One region of the Nocardiopsis gilva YIM 90087 genome, then DNA from elsewhere that is predicted to be linked to it. Evidence: predicted binding sites of a transcription regulator. Region 1 holds the regulator's gene; the other holds the start of a gene.

Region 1 (7,599 bases):
CATCTCCACGTGGCCCATGGGCTTGATGTAGCGCTTGCCCATGGCGCAGTCGAAGACCTCGTAGTGCTCGGGGCGCAGCCCCGGGGCGTCGACCACGTGGCCGTTCTCCGAGATGAACTCGACGATGGCCTCGATCTGCTCCTGCTGGTAGCCGAGGTTCTTCAGCGCGCGCGGGATCGCCTGGTTGACGATCTGCATGGACCCGCCGCCGACCAGCTTCTTGAACTTGACCAGCGAGAAGTCCGGCTCGATGCCGGTGGTGTCGCAGTCCATCATGAAGCCGATGGTGCCGGTGGGCGCGAGCAGGCTGGCCTGGGCGTTGCGCCAGCCGTTCTTCTCGCCGATCCGCAGGCAGCTCTGCCACTCCTTGGTGGCGGCCGCGTGGATGTCGGCGTCCATCGCGCCGATGGTGCGCAGGTCGTCGTTGGCGGCGGCGTGCTTGCGCATGACGCGCTTGTGGGAGTCGACGTTCTTGGCGTAGCCGTCGTAAGGGCCGACCACACCGGCGACCTCGGCGCTGCGCCGGTAGGCGGTCCCGGTCATCAGCGACGTGATGGCGGCGGCGACGGCGCGGCCGCCGTCGGAGTCATAGGCGTGGCCGGTGGCCATGAGCAGCGCGCCGAGGTTGGCGTAGCCGATGCCGAGCTGGCGGAACGCACGCGTGGTCTCGCCGATCTTCTCGGTCGGGAAGTCCGCGAACGTGATGGAGATGTCCATCGCCGTGATGACCAGCTCGGTGAGCTTGACGAACTTGTCGACGTCGAAGGCGTCCTCGGGGGTGAGGAACTTCAGCAGGTTGATCGAGGCCAGGTTGCACGAGGAGTTGTCCAGGTGGACGTACTCCGAGCAGGGGTTGCTGGCGCTGATCCGCCCGCTCTCGGGCGTGGTGTGCCAGTCGTTGATCGTGTCGTCGTACTGCAGCCCCGGGTCGGCGCACTCCCAGGCGGCCTTCGCCATCTGGTGGAAGAGCTCCTTGGCGTCGACCGTGGCGATCACCTCGCCGCTCGTGCGGGAGGTCAGGCCGAACTCCGCGCCGGCCTCGACGGCGCGCATGAACGTGTCGGAGACGCGCACCGAGTTGTTGGCGTTCTGGTACTGCACGCTGACGATGTCGCTGCCGCCCAGGTCGACGTCGAACCCGGCGTCGCGCAGCGCGCGGATCTTGTGCTCCTCGCGGGCCTTGGTGGCGACGAACTCCCCGATGTCGGGGTGGTCGACGTCGAGGACGACCATCTTGGCCGCGCGGCGGGTGGCGCCGCCGGACTTGATGGTCCCCGCGGAGGCGTCGGCGCCGCGCATGAACGACACCGGGCCGGAGGCGGTACCGCCGGAGGACAGCAGCTCCTGGCTGGAGCGGATGCGCGAGAGGTTCACGCCCGCGCCGGAGCCGCCCTTGAAGATGATCCCCTCTTCCTTGTACCAGTCGAGGATCGACTCCATGGTGTCGTCCACGGACAGGATGAAGCAGGCCGAGACCTGCTGCTTGGACGCGGTACCGACGTTGAACCAGACCGGGGAGTTGAAGCTGAAGAGCTGCTGCACGAGGGCGTACTTCAGCTCGTGGTCGAAGATCTCGGCGTCGTCGTCGGAGGCGAAGTAGCCGTTCGCCTTACCCGTCTCGGTGTACATCCCGGCGACGCGGTCGACGAGCTGCTTGAGGCTCCACTCGCGCTCCGGGGTGCCCACGGCACCGCGGAAGTACTTGCTGGCGACGATCTGGGTGGCGTTGATCGACCACGACGCGGGGAACTCCACGCCCCGCTGCTCGAAGTTGACCGAACCGTCCCGCCAGTTCGTCATGACCACATCGCGACGCTCCCACTCGACCTCGTCGTAGGGGTGCACGCCGGGCGTGGTGAAGATGCGCTCGATCTTCAGACCGCTGCGCTTGCCCTTCCCCTTGCGCCCCGTCGCGCCGGTGGTCTCCGTCATGTCAGCTCCCCCAGTTCTCGCCACATATCCGTTCCGATCCCCCGCCAGTGCTCCCACGTCACATCCGTTGGCGTGACGCGGCCAGATGACGGTTTTCATCACGTCGTCACGGCCCTGCCCGTGCGCGTCGCCCACGCGCGGTCGGGCCCCGCGGATCAGTCCGCCGTTGTCCGGCTACTCACGACTCGCTCTGCCCGCTCGTCCCATTCACCTTGGCCCGGTCGGCCCGCAGTATCGCGATCTCGTTCTCAAAGTCCATCAGCGACTCGAAGCCCCGGTAGACCGACGCGAAGTGCAGGTAGGCCACCTCGTCGAGATCACGCAGCGGGCCGAGAATGGCCAGCCCGATCTCGTGCGAGGGCACCTCGGCGACACCTCGGCACCGGATCTCCTCTTCGACCTGTTGCCCGAGCTTCGCGAGCAAGTCCTCGGTGACGGGCCGACCCTGGCAGGCGCGGCGCACGCCCGCGATGATCTTGGTCCGGGAGAACGGCTCCGTCACGCCGGAGCGCTTGGCCACCATCAGCAGCACCGTCTCCTGCGTGGTGAAACGCCGTTCGCACTCGGGACACGCGCGTCTGCGGCGTATGGCCGCGCCGTCGTCGGTCGACCGGCTGTCGATGACCCTGCTGTCAGGGTGGCGGCAGAACGGACAGTGCATGCCGGTGTGCCTCCCCCCAGATCCGCATCGGTCGAACCCCGCGTACAGCTGCCGCGGACGTGCTCGCGACCGTGCCGAGCAGCCTTGTGTGCATCGTCGTCACCAACCTCTCCGAACCGGATGATCCAGAAAGACCGGATACCTACTAAAGCACAAGTTCTGGGCTGCTTGTTCCCGGTGAGCACTAGATGTTGTGGTCAACCTACGGCGGTCCCCCCTCGCGCGCAAGTCCCCGAACGGGTGCGCCGCGCCATCCGGCCACGGCCCCGCCGACGGGATGCGGGCATGCCGAAGGGCGCACCCGTCCGCCGCGAGGGCGAACACGGGCACGCCACGGACACGGGAGTGTCAGTAATCGGGCAGCAGGAGCTCCTGCCCGGGGGTGAGATCGGGGTTGGGCAGGTCGTTCAGCTCGACGATCTCGTGCACCGCTGGGCGGGGATCGTAGCCGGGCCGAACCCGCTGGGCGATCCCCCACAGCGTATCGCCATCGCGCACGACCACCGTCGAGCGCGCGCCATCGGAGACGGACGCCTCAGGGGAGGTTCCGGAGGCGGAAGCCCCGACAGCGGCGGAGGTGACGAAGAGCATCGACAGTCCGGCGACCACCGCAGCCGACGCAGCGGAGACGAGCACCACACGGCCGCGCCGGGTGAGGCGCACCGCGGGCGCGGGTGTGGGCTCGGGGCCGAGCGCACGGGCCGCAGGGCCCGCCGGGTCCGACGGGGCGGTCCGCCGAGAGGGAACGGACGGAGCCACGCGGGCGGCCGGGGAGGCACCCGGGGCAGGAGCGGTGGAAGCGGAGGAGCCTTCCGGGCGAGGGGCGCGGGACGGGGCCCACTCGGGGATCTCCACCGCCCAGTCGAAAAGGGCGGGTTCAGGGGGGTGGGTCGGGGGAGTTGGGACTGGTTGGGGCGGGAACACGATCATCCCCTTCGAACGCCAGTTCGTTAGAACAGCCGTTCGACTAATACCGCATCCGGGCGATTTTTTCATCACCATCTCGAACGTTTGTTTGATATGGCACTACACAGGCAGTAACGTTAGACGTGCTCGATCGACGCAACCGCCGAGGTATCCGCGCCTCCGCGCCCGCCAATCGGCGCGTGGTCGGACACCGCATGTGACGCGGCCGGACGATCGGCACCGTCACCGACAGCCCACGCAGAACACCGACCGCCGAGGAGGCCGGCCGTGCCGGAGGAAAACCACGGAACGCACGAACCTCAGGCGGGCGGGAGAAGCGTCACCGCACTCCGGTCCACCGCTTCCCCCGCGACGATCGCGGAGGCCGACGACTCCATGGGCCAAACGGATGCCGCACCGAAGCTCACGGCCCGCCAGCAGAGTGTTCTGAACTGCATCCACCGCTATGTACGGCAGCGAGGGTACCCGCCGTCCATCCGGGAAATCGGTGATGCGGTGGGCCTGTCGAGCCCGTCCAGTGTCGCGCACCAACTGAAGGTGTTGCAACGCAAAGGCTATCTTTATCGGGACCAAAATCGCCCAAGGGCGGTGGAAATTCGCATTCCAGGACAACCCCCGATTCGCTCCTGGGACGAGCTGGAGAATGACCCCCGCGCCGACTACTCCCGCGCGACCGATGTCCCGGTCGTCGGGCGCATCGCCGCCGGTGGTCCGATCCTGGCCGAGGAGTCCATCGAGGACGTCCTCACCCTGCCCAAGCAGCTCGTCGGCGAGGGCCGCCTGTTCATGCTCAACGTCGTCGGCGACTCCATGGTCGACGCCGCCATCACCGACGGCGACCTGGTCGTCGTCCGCCAGCAGCCGGACGCCAACAATGGCGACATCGTCGCCGCGCTGCTCGACGACGAGGCCACGGTGAAGGTCTTCAAGCGCGAGGGCGAGCACGTGCGGCTGCTTCCGCGCAACGACGCCTACGCGCCCATCGACGGCGACAACGCCACCATTCTCGGGAAGGTCGTCGCCGTTATGCGGCGGGTGTGATCCCCCCGGATAACGATGTCGCCTCGCTTGGCCATCGGGCCCGTGATCTCTCCCCGAGACCGCGGGCCCGGCTTTTTTCCGCGGAAATTCGGCAAAGGCGAAAGGGCCCAGCGGCCGCGCAAACCGAATAGCGCTCTGTTATGACGGGATCCCCGGATACAACTTGATACCGATACGGACGCGACACGCAATAGCGAAATACCGCGCCTTCTCCCCACACCCGTTCACACGCTCCGCCGCCCAGCGCGCCCCCTAAGTTAGGACCATGCCTTCTCCGTCTCCCGTCGCCCTCACCCGGGCCGCCGCCGGGGCGCTGGCGGCGCTCCTGCTCGCCACCGGCTGCGGCGTCTCCCCCGACCGCCCGGCCGAACCCGACCCGCCCGGGGTCGAGCCCGCGGAACGCGACGTGCGCTTCGACAGCGGCCCCGACACGCTGCACGGCACGTTCGCCCTCCCCCGCGTGGTCGGCGACGCGCCGATCCCCGCCGCGCTCATCATCTCCGGGAGCGGCCCCACCGACCGCGACGGCAACAGCGAGCTGCGGCCAGGGGCCGATACCAACCTGAACCTCGCCCGGGTCCTAGCGGAGGCCGGCGTCGCCTCGCTGCGCTACGACAAACTCGGCAGCGGTACGACGGGCCTGGGCTCCCACGACGCGGAGGAACCCGTCCCCTACGAGGTCTTCGAAGACGAGATGGCCGACGCCTATGCCGAGCTCATCGCGCAGCCCGAGGTCGACCCCGGCCGGGTGCTCGTCGTCGGGCACAGCGAGGGCGCGCTGTTCGCCCTGCGCTCGCCCGAGGTGGTCGCGGAGCACCCGCCGGTGGGCCTCGTCCTCGCCGCCCCGGTCGGCGACCGCTACCTCGACACGCTCGACCGCCAGATCACCGAGCAGGTGCGCACGGCCGAAACCGCCCAGCAGATCGGCGCCACGGACGCCACCGACGTGCTCTCCAAGCTCCGCACGGGAATCGCGCGTATCCGCGCGGACAAGCCCCTGCCCCAGGAGGTCCCGGCGCCGCTGTCGCACATTCTCACCACCGCCAACGCCCCGTTCCTGCGGACGATCGACGCCATGGACCCGGTGGAGCTGGCCCGCGACCTGCCGCCGGAGACGCGCACGCTGGTGCTGTGGGGCACGGCCGACACCCAGATCGCGGAAGAGGACGTGGACCGGCTGATGGGCGGCCTGGACAACGCACGCCGGGTGGACCTCCCCGACGCCGACCACGTCCTCCGCCTCTACGACGACTCCCCCGGCGTCTCGGTCCTCGACGCTGACCGCGAGTTCTCACCCGAGGTCGCTCCGGCCGTGCGGGAGTTCCTCGACGGGGTGGTGTGAGCGTGCCGGGGATACCCCCCGGCCCGGCCCGCCTATTCCTTGCTGTCCTTGATCCCTTGGACGACGTCCCGGGCGAGCTCCTCGGCCCCGGCCAGGGCGTCGTCCCCGGGGATCGACTCCTCGGCGTTGAAGTCCGTCGCGGCGGTGTAGCAGGTCTCCGCGTACACGTTGGAGACTCGAACGCCCACACAGCCCCAGTCGTAGCCGCTGGTGGAGTCGCTCCAGGAGTAAGCCTCGTCGCCGAGGTCCGCGAGCTTGCTCGCGTCGTGGTCCTTGGTCGCCTCCTTGAGGGCGGCGGTGGCCTGCTCCTCGGCGTTGCGCTCGGCGTCGCCCGTGTTGCTCACGAGGACAAGACGCGCCGCCGCCGGGGCATGGCCGCCGTCCTCGGCGGTCGCCCACCGGCACTCATTGGCCTCGCGTCCGGTGCCCTCCAGGTTCTTGACCTGCTGGTCGACCTCGGCCGTCCGGTCGGGCACGAGCGTCTTGAGCGCGTCTCCCCGCCCGACCGCGCACTTCGGCGCGTGCTCGTAGTCGCCCCCGGCGCTGCTGAGGACGACGACCGTCCACACCCCGCCGACGAGCAGGGCGAGGACCACGATGGCCAGCCCCGCGATCATGGCGATGGCGCAGCCCCGGTTCTGCTTCGGGGCCGACTCCACCGGAGGAGCGTCGGTCTGCCCCGACGCGGGGTCACCCGGCTGCCCCATGGGAGCGGGTTGACCAGGGTGGCCGTGCTGGCTCTGCTGGCTCTGCTGGCCCGGCTGGCCATATTGGCCCGGTTGACCGGGCTGTCCCGGAGCCTGGCGCCCCGGTACGCCGAACTGCCCCTGCGGTCCGTGCGGAGCGGGCCCCGGGTGTCCGGCCGGAGCCGACGCTCCGAGCGGGGTCGCGGGGCCGGAGGGGTGCTGCGGGACCGACGGAGGAGGCGCGGGCGCCGCTCCTTCAGCGGCCGCGGGCGGCACCTGCGGGTGCTGCCCCTTCTCGGGATCGGGCCGAGCCTCCGGGGCGTGCGAATCGGACGGTGACCCGCCATTCGGTCCGGTCGGTCCTCTGTCAGGGCCACCGGAAGGTGGCTGGGTCATGGACGCCTCCGTGTCATCGCGCCGACGCGCCTCGTCGATATTCCAGGGGCCTACGGTACTAGGCATTCCGTCCGCCACCGGATGCAGTCCGAGGAATCGACCCCGAAGCGGACGCGACCGCCGCTGGCCTGGGGATGTGCCTGCTCGGCGCCACCGACCAGCGGAGGGAGCTACAGGGAATCGGCGACCTGTTCGGCGACGTCGACCGCTCCGTCCCGCGCCGCCCCGAAGGACAGCGGCTTTCCGCCGGTATCCGCCGCGCCTCCGTAGGAGACCCGAACCACCAGGTTGTCCCTGCGGAAGACCAGCTCGGCCGTTCCCTCGTCCGCGCCCGGCCACACCAGCGCGTCCTCACCGAGCGAGGGCAGCGGGGCGGCCCCCTCCACGTCGGAGATGGTCGTGGACCGCTCCATCTCCCGCGCGGCGGCGGAGGCACCCGTGACGTCCCCGGCCTTGTCGGTGAAGCGCGCCTCGAAGTCGACGCGGAGGAAGCGCGGCGCGGCGCCGTCCGCGCCCACCGACGTCCAGGCGCACATGGCTCCGTCGGCGTCGCTCAGCGGACCGTGTTCGTTGGTCTCCAGCCGCCCCGAGGGCACAACACCCTCCACGGTCTC
Region 2 (7,599 bases), 2.0 Mb from region 1:
CAGCCAATAACGTGTTGGCCGATAACGTGCCGGCCCGGCGAATGCCAGCCCGGGCAGTGCCGACCCACGCACTCCCCACCCGGCCGCAACCGTTCCGGTCAGTATCTTCCCAGGCCGATCGCGCCCCAGGCAGTGGAGATTCCGTGTCCCACCCTAGTCCGTGAAACCGTCGCGGCTAGAGCATCTTGCCGAGGAACTGCCCGGTGTAGGAGTCGTTGACCGCGGCGACCTGCTCGGGGGTGCCGGTAGCGACGACCGTGCCGCCCCGGGCACCGCCCTCGGGTCCCATGTCGATGATGTAGTCGGCGGTCTTGATGACGTCGAGGTTGTGCTCGATGACGATGACGGTGTTCCCGCTGTCGGCCAGCCGGTTGAGCACGCCGAGCAGCTTGCGGATGTCCTCGAAGTGCAGGCCGGTGGTGGGCTCGTCCAGCACGTAGACGGTCCGCCCCGTGGAGCGGCGCTGCAGCTCCGAGGCGAGCTTCACGCGCTGGGCCTCGCCACCGGAGAGCGTGGTCGCGGGCTGACCCAGCCGCACGTAGCCCAGTCCGACGTCGTTCAGGGTCTGCATGTGCCGACGGATCGCGGAGATCGGCTCGAAGAACTCCAGCGCCTCCTCGATCGGCATGTTGAGCACCTCGGAGATGGTCTTGCCCTTGTAGTGGACGTCCAGCGTCTCGCGGTTGTAGCGCGCCCCGTGGCACACCTCGCAGGGGACGTAGACGTCGGGCAGGAACTGCATCTCGATCTTGATGGTGCCGTCGCCCGCGCACGCCTCGCAGCGACCGCCCTTGATGTTGAAGGAGAAGCGGCCCGGCTGGTAGCCGCGCATCTTCGCCTCGGTGGTCTGCGCGAAGAGCTTGCGGATGTGGTCGAAGACCCCGGTGTAGGTGGCGGGGTTGGACCTCGGTGTGCGGCCGATGGGGCTCTGGTCGACGTGCACGATCTTGTCGACCTGGTTGAGCCCGTTGACCCTGGTGTGCCGTCCCGGCACCGAGCGGGCGCCCTGCAGCTCCTTGGCCAGTGCCTTGTAGAGGATCTCGTTGACGAGGGTGGACTTCCCGGACCCGGAGACCCCGGTGACGGCCGTGAACACGCCGAGCGGGAACGCGACGTCGATGTTGTGCAGGTTGTTCTCGCGGGCGCCCCTGACCACCAGCTCTCGGCCCTTGGGGACGGGGCGGCGATCGGTGGGAACCTCGATCGCCCGCCGACCCGAGAGGTAGTCGCCGGTGGCGGAGTCCGTGCTGGACAGCAGGTCCTCCACGGGACCGGAGACGACGATCTTGCCGCCGTGCTCCCCCGCTCCGGGGCCGATGTCGACGACCCAGTCGGAGGCGCGGATGGTGTCCTCGTCGTGCTCCACCACGATGAGGGTGTTCCCGATGTCGCGGAGCCGCTGCAGCGTCTCCAGCAGCCGGAAGTTGTCGCGCTGGTGCAGGCCGATGGACGGCTCGTCGAGCACGTAGAGGACACCGACCAGGCCGGAGCCGATCTGGGTGGCCAGACGGATGCGCTGTGCCTCACCGCCCGACAGCGAGCCGGAGGGGCGCTCCAGGTTGAGGTAGTCGAGCCCGACGTCGAGCAGGAAGCCCAGGCGGGCGTTGATCTCCTTGAGTACCTGTGCGGCGATGACCTGGTCGCGCTCGCTCAACCTGAGGTCGCGCAGGAACTGGGCGCACTCGTTCAGCGGCATGGCACTGACCTCGGAGATCGAGGCGCCGCCGACGGTCACCGCCAGCACCACCGGCTTGAGCCGCTGGCCGTCACAGGCGGGGCAGTGCACGGTGCGCATGTACCCCTCGAGGCGCTCGCGGCCGTAGTCGCTCTCGCTCTCGGAGTGGCGGCGCTTCACCCACGGGATGACGCCCTCGAAGTCGGTGTAGTAGGAGCGGGTGCGCCCGTAGCGGTTGCGGTAGCGCACGTTCACCTGGGTGTCGTGGCCCTCCAGCAGCGCCTTGCGGGCGGCTCTGGGCAGCCGCTCCCAGGGAGTGTCGAGGTCGAAGCCGATGGCATCGCCGACGGCCTGCATGAGGCGCCCGAAGTACTCGGTGGCGTGCCCGCCCGACCAGGGGGCGATGGCGCCCTCGCTGAGCGCCTTGGCGGGGTCCGGGATGAGCAGTTCGGGGTCGACCTCCATACGGGTGCCGAGCCCGGCGCACTCGGGGCAGGCGCCGTAGGGCGAGTTGAAGGAGAAGGAGCGCGGCTCCAGCTCCTCGAAGGAGAGGTCGTCGTAGGGGCAGAACAGGTGCTCGGAGAAGACCTTCTCGCGCTCGGGGTCGTCGGCGGGCAGGTCGACGAAGTCGAGCACGATGGTGCCGCCCGCCAGTTGGAGCGCGGTCTCGATGGAGTCGGTGAGGCGCTTCTTCGCCGACTCCTTGACCGTGAGGCGGTCGACGACGACGGAGATGTCGTGCTTCTCCTGCTTCTTCAGGGTGGGCGCCTCGTCCAACCGCACCATCGCGCCGTCGACCATGGCCCGGGTGAAGCCCTTGGACTGCAGGTCCTTGAAGAGTTCGGTGTACTCGCCCTTCCGTCCGCGCACGACCGGCGCGAGCACCTGGAAGCGGGTCCCCTCGGTGAGCTCCAGGACGCGGTCGACGATCTGCTGCGGGGTCTGCCGGGCGATCTCCCTGCCGCACTCGGGGCAGTGCGGCACGCCGATGCGCGCCCACAGCAGTCGCAGGTAGTCGTAGACCTCGGTGATGGTGCCGACCGTGGAGCGGGGGTTGCGGCTGGTCGACTTCTGGTCGATGGAGACCGCCGGGGACAGGCCCTCGATGAAGTCGACGTCGGGCTTGTCCATCTGGCCGAGGAACTGCCGGGCATAGGCCGAAAGCGATTCCACGTAGCGGCGCTGCCCCTCAGCGAAGATCGTGTCGAACGCCAGCGATGACTTGCCCGATCCGGACAGGCCGGTGAACACGATCATCGCGTCGCGCGGAAGATCCAGTGAGACATCCTTGAGGTTATGCTCCCGGGCGCCCCGGATCACCAGCTGCTCGGCCATGTTCTTGCTTCAGCCCCCTCGGCATCGGCGCGCGGTTCGGGCGGTGGAGAACACACCGGCCCCGGTCTCAGGCACCGCACGGAATATGGCCCACCGGAGCGCAGCGGCGCGACGAGGGCACGCCGGAGGCCGCGGCGATGGACCTTTAACGGTAACGACTTCGGCGGGCGGAAACTTCCGCCCGGGGGAAACGCGTGATGCCCGCCCGGATCACCGGCGGGCATCACCACTATAGACGAACATTCGTTCGAAGGAAGGCCATTCGGGGGGTCATTTGGCGTCGGTGCCGCGTCACTCCGACGCGACGCCGCGCTCGGCTTCGAGCTCCTTCTCCCCGGTTCGGCCACCGCCGCCCGACCACAGCAGGCTCGCCACGATGGTGACGGTCATCACGCCGATGATCACCACCAACGACGTACCCGTGGAGATCTCCGGGACGGCGAAGCCGTTCTCGTGCAGCGCGTGCAGGATCATCTTGACGCCGATGAACACCATGATCGCGGCCAGGCCCCAGCTGATGTAGGACAGGCGGTCCATCAGCCCGGCCAGCAGGAAGTAGAGCTGCCGCAGCCCGAGGAGGGCGAAGGCGTTGGCGGTGAAGACGATGTAGGGGTCCTTGGTGAGGCCGAAGATCGCCGGGATGGAGTCGACCGCGAAGACCAGGTCGGTGACACCGATCGCGACGATGACCATGAGCATCGGGGTGACGTGGCGACGCCCGTTGAGCCGCACCGTCATGTGCGAGCCGTGGTAGTCGTCGGCCACCGGCCAGACCTTCTTGACCATGCGCACCGCGAAGCTGTCGGTGTAGTCGGCGTCCTCGTCGTTGCTGAGGTGGTCGTGGACGATCTTCACGGCCGTGTAGATGAGGAAGGCGCCGAAGACGTAGAAGACCTCGCTCCAGGCGTTGATGGCCTGGGCGCCGATGGCGATGAAGAAGCCGCGCATGACCAGCGCGATCACGATCCCGACGAGCAGCACCTCGTGCTGGTACCGCCGGGGTACCGCGAACCCGCCGATGATCAGGTAGAAGACGAAGAGGTTGTCGACGCTGAGGCTCTTCTCGGTGATGAAACCGGCGAAGTACTCACCGGCCACCGTGGCCCCACCGAAGTACCAGAGGCCGAACCCGAAGAGGATCGCGATGCCGACGTAGAAGGCGGCCCACCACGCCGCCTGCTTCATACCGAACTCGCGCGGCCCGCTCTTCTTGCTCCAGGGATGGTCGACGATCGCGAGATCGATCAACAGGATGGCGGCCATCGCGCCGATCGTCGCGATCCACACCCACAGGGGAACATCCATCGGGGTACTCCTCCGGTCGCACTGCCCGAAGCCGAGACTCCGCGCATGCCAGTTAACCGGAGGTCTCTCCCGCCCACACGGCACCACGCCGAGTCAACAGCGTGGAAAGGTGGACCGACGGCACCGGGAGCGCATCCTTGCGATCCGTGATGACGACACCGCCGCGAAGGGATACTCCCCTCACCTGTCTTCAACGATCCGGACACCGGGCGCATTACCGCCGGATCCGGGAGCTGACGTCCATCATGCCATCTCTTGGCAGTGCTGAGGACCACCCCTGACGGAAATTCGACGGGTCCTCCCCGTTCCTCCCGCCGTCCTCCCGCCATGCGGAGATCGCAGCTCGCGCCCTCTCCGGCGTGTCCACGACGTGGTCAGGCCGTTGGCTTTCCCCGGACTTCCAGCTGCAGGAAGCGCGGCAGAGACCCGCGGTGCCGCTAGCCTGTCCACCCTCCGGTCGTTCAATGTTCACCAACACATCAACATTCACCGACCCGTCAACGACGCGTAGATCCCGTCCACCTGACGCAGTGTGTCCTCCACAGTGGGCAGCCGTTCCGCGGCCCGCGCCGCGTCCGCGCGCATCTTCGCGGCCAGCCCCGGATCGCCGAGCACCCGCGTCGCTCCGTCGGCCAGCGCCACCGCGTCGCCCGGCGGCACCAGCAGTGCGACATCCTCATACAGGTCCGGGATGCCCCCGACGCGCGTGGCCACGACGGGCAGTCCGGCGCGCAGCGCCTCCATGATGACCAGCGAGGGTCCCTCCCAGAGGGAGGGCAGGACGAACATGTCGGCCGCCGCGAGCAGGTCGGGGATGTCCGACCGGTGCCCGAGCAGCCGGACGGGCAGGTCCTCGGCGTCGATCCGCTGGGACAGCGCCTCGCGCAGCGGCCCGTCGCCCGCGACGGCGATGAGCGGCGGCTCCGCCCCGGCGGCGCGCGCGGCCGGTTCGTCGGGACCGGCCGAGATCATCGATGCCGCGTCCAGCAGCACCTCCAGTCCCTTCTGCGCGGCGAGCCGGGCCACCACCAGCAGCAGCGGCCGAGCATCGGAGATACCGAGCCCGGCCCGGACCTGCGCGCGCGATGTGCGGGCCGCGGGCATCGGCGGCGCGGTGACCACGGCGGGCAGGACCCGGCGCGCACCGCGGGAGCGCATCCGGTCCACCAGGTCGCTCGACACCCCCAGCACGACGTCCGCGCGTCGGGCCACGACACGTTCCAGGGCGGGGAACACCAGGGCGCGCGGCCCGCTCAGCTCCGGCGGCGCGTTGTGCACGGTGACCACCAGCGGGGCGGCCCCGGCGAGAGCGCACAGCGCGCCGGCGCGGATGCCGTGGGCGTGCACGACATCGGCACGCGCCAGCAGTCCACTGAGCTTGGCGGCCGCGACCACATCGGTTCCAGGGCGCGGCAGCGCGCCGATGTCGACGGCTGCGAAGCGCGCGCCGGTGGCCGCGAAGCCGAAGTGCTCTCCGGTTTCCGGCGGCCCGATCACCGCCACCCGGTGCCCGCGGGCGACCAGCCCCTCGCTCAGCGAGCGGACGTGGTTGCCCACGCCCCCGCTGCTGGTGCCGATCACCAGCGCGACCCGCATTCCGCTCACCTGCCCTCACCCTTCATCTCATCATCGTCATGCGGTGGCCGCCCCTCGTCGTCCTCCGCTCGGGCCGCGGCCGTTCCCCGCGTCAACGCGGACCTCACGGCGCGGCCGTCGATCACCAGCGCCGCCGCGCCGAAGACGACGACCGCGACTCCTCCCCCGGCCAGCGCCGCGATGGCGTCCCCCCACGCCCCGTCCGGAGCGAACAGCCCCGACACCGCCGCTCCGGAGGGGTACCCCGCGGCCGCGCCGATGACCACCGCCAGCAGTCCCCGCCCCAGCCCGGCGAAGGCCGCCCGCCCGTGTGCGCGCAGTGTCGCGACGACCAGCAGCACGGCGGCCAGCGTCAGTCCGAAGGAGGTACCGGTACCGAGTGCCGCCACCGTCCAGTCAGCGGGCAGCACCCCGACCAGCGCCACGTTTCCCACCATGACCGCGAGCCATCCGGCCACCTGGGCCAGCGCGGCCTCCCGGCCGTGCCGGGAGGCGTACAGCGCCCGGCTCAACAGCGCGACCAGACCGAAACCGACGATGCCCGGCGCATAGCAGAGCAGCGCGCGCTGGAGGGGGAGCGGATCGTCCTGGGCGAACAGTGCGCCCACGGGCCCCGCGGCGGCGGCCAGGGCGGTGGCCAGGCCGGCCGTGATGATCACCGACGCACGGGCACTCCCGGCCAGCACCCGGTCGAACCCGAGCTGGTCGCGCTCCCCGTGACGTACGGCGAGCGTGGTGAACGCGCTGGTCGCGATGGGGACCGCGATGATCCCGTAGGGCAGGGTGAACAGCACCCAGGCATAGTTGTTGAGCACGATCGCACCGGACCCCCCGCCCCGGTTGGCGAGGGCGGCCGCCAGCAACAGGCTGACCTGCATGGCCACCAGCGGCAGCAGCGCGGCGGCGGCCAGCGATCGGACCTTCCGCCCCACGCCGGGCGGGAACGCCAGCCGAGGGCGCAGGCCGAGACGCAGCCGCATGGTCGGGAAGAGCGCGGTGACAAAGAGCATGGCGACACCGGCGGTGGTCCCGACCGACAGCGTCAGCTCCGCGTTCAGCGGCAGGTGGGCGAGGTCGTCGGTGTAGGCGCCGCCCTGCGGCCGGAACGCGACGTAGGCGGCCATCACCACGAGGCTGGAGACGAGGGGGGCGAGCGCCGGGGCGAAGAAGCGCCGGTGTGCCTGCAGGATTCCGTAGAGCACGGCGGCGAGCCCGTAGAACAGGATCTGCGGCGCGAAGACCACCAGGAATCGCACGGCCAGCCGGACCAGTTCGGCGCGGTCGCACCCCTCCCCCGGCCCCAACATGACCGACATGGCCGGAACGGCGACCGCGGCGAGCAGCACGCTGAGCGGTACCGCGATGACGACCACCCACGTCACCAGCGCCGAAGCCGTGTGCCGCACGTGCTCGCCATCGCCCCGGTCCGCGTCGGCCGCCAAGACCGGCACCACCATCCCCGCGAGCGCGCCGCCGATGACGATCTCGAACAGGATGGTGGGCAGCATGTTCGCGGTGACATAGGCCGTGCCGAGACAGTTGTCCCCCACCGTCTGCGAGAAGACCACGGTCCGGGCGAACCCGGCCACACGCGCGAACGCCGTGACGACAGCGATCAGCGCCGCCGCGCCGGCTACCCCCGCCCACAGGCGCCGTCTCAGCCGCATGGCCGCACCGGATCCTGACCG

The links. The regulator LexA, encoded in region 1, represses DNA repair genes until DNA is damaged. The targets are predictions, from matches to a motif close to TCGAACANNTGTTCGA.
Region 2: the regulator LexA is predicted to act here: its motif matches at 3,246-3,261, upstream of uvrA (excinuclease ABC subunit UvrA).

The regions. Positions count from the first base shown of each region.
Region 1 covers NZ_CP022753.1:2,214,441-2,222,039, reverse strand. Annotated here, with positions in the region: gene CDO52_RS10220 (vitamin B12-dependent ribonucleotide reductase) at 1-1,932, opposite strand, end outside; gene nrdR (transcriptional regulator NrdR) at 2,111-2,593, opposite strand; gene CDO52_RS10210 (LysM peptidoglycan-binding domain-containing protein) at 2,942-3,352, opposite strand; gene lexA (transcriptional repressor LexA) at 3,788-4,561, shown strand; gene CDO52_RS10200 (alpha/beta hydrolase family protein) at 4,827-5,903, shown strand; gene CDO52_RS10195 (hypothetical protein) at 5,936-6,610, opposite strand; gene CDO52_RS10190 (hypothetical protein) at 7,156-7,599, opposite strand, start outside.
Region 2 covers NZ_CP022753.1:4,189,085-4,196,683, forward strand. Annotated here, with positions in the region: gene uvrA (excinuclease ABC subunit UvrA) at 176-3,010, opposite strand; gene CDO52_RS18910 (TerC family protein) at 3,302-4,315, opposite strand; gene CDO52_RS18915 (glycosyltransferase family 4 protein) at 4,802-5,911, opposite strand; gene murJ (murein biosynthesis integral membrane protein MurJ) at 5,917-7,578, opposite strand.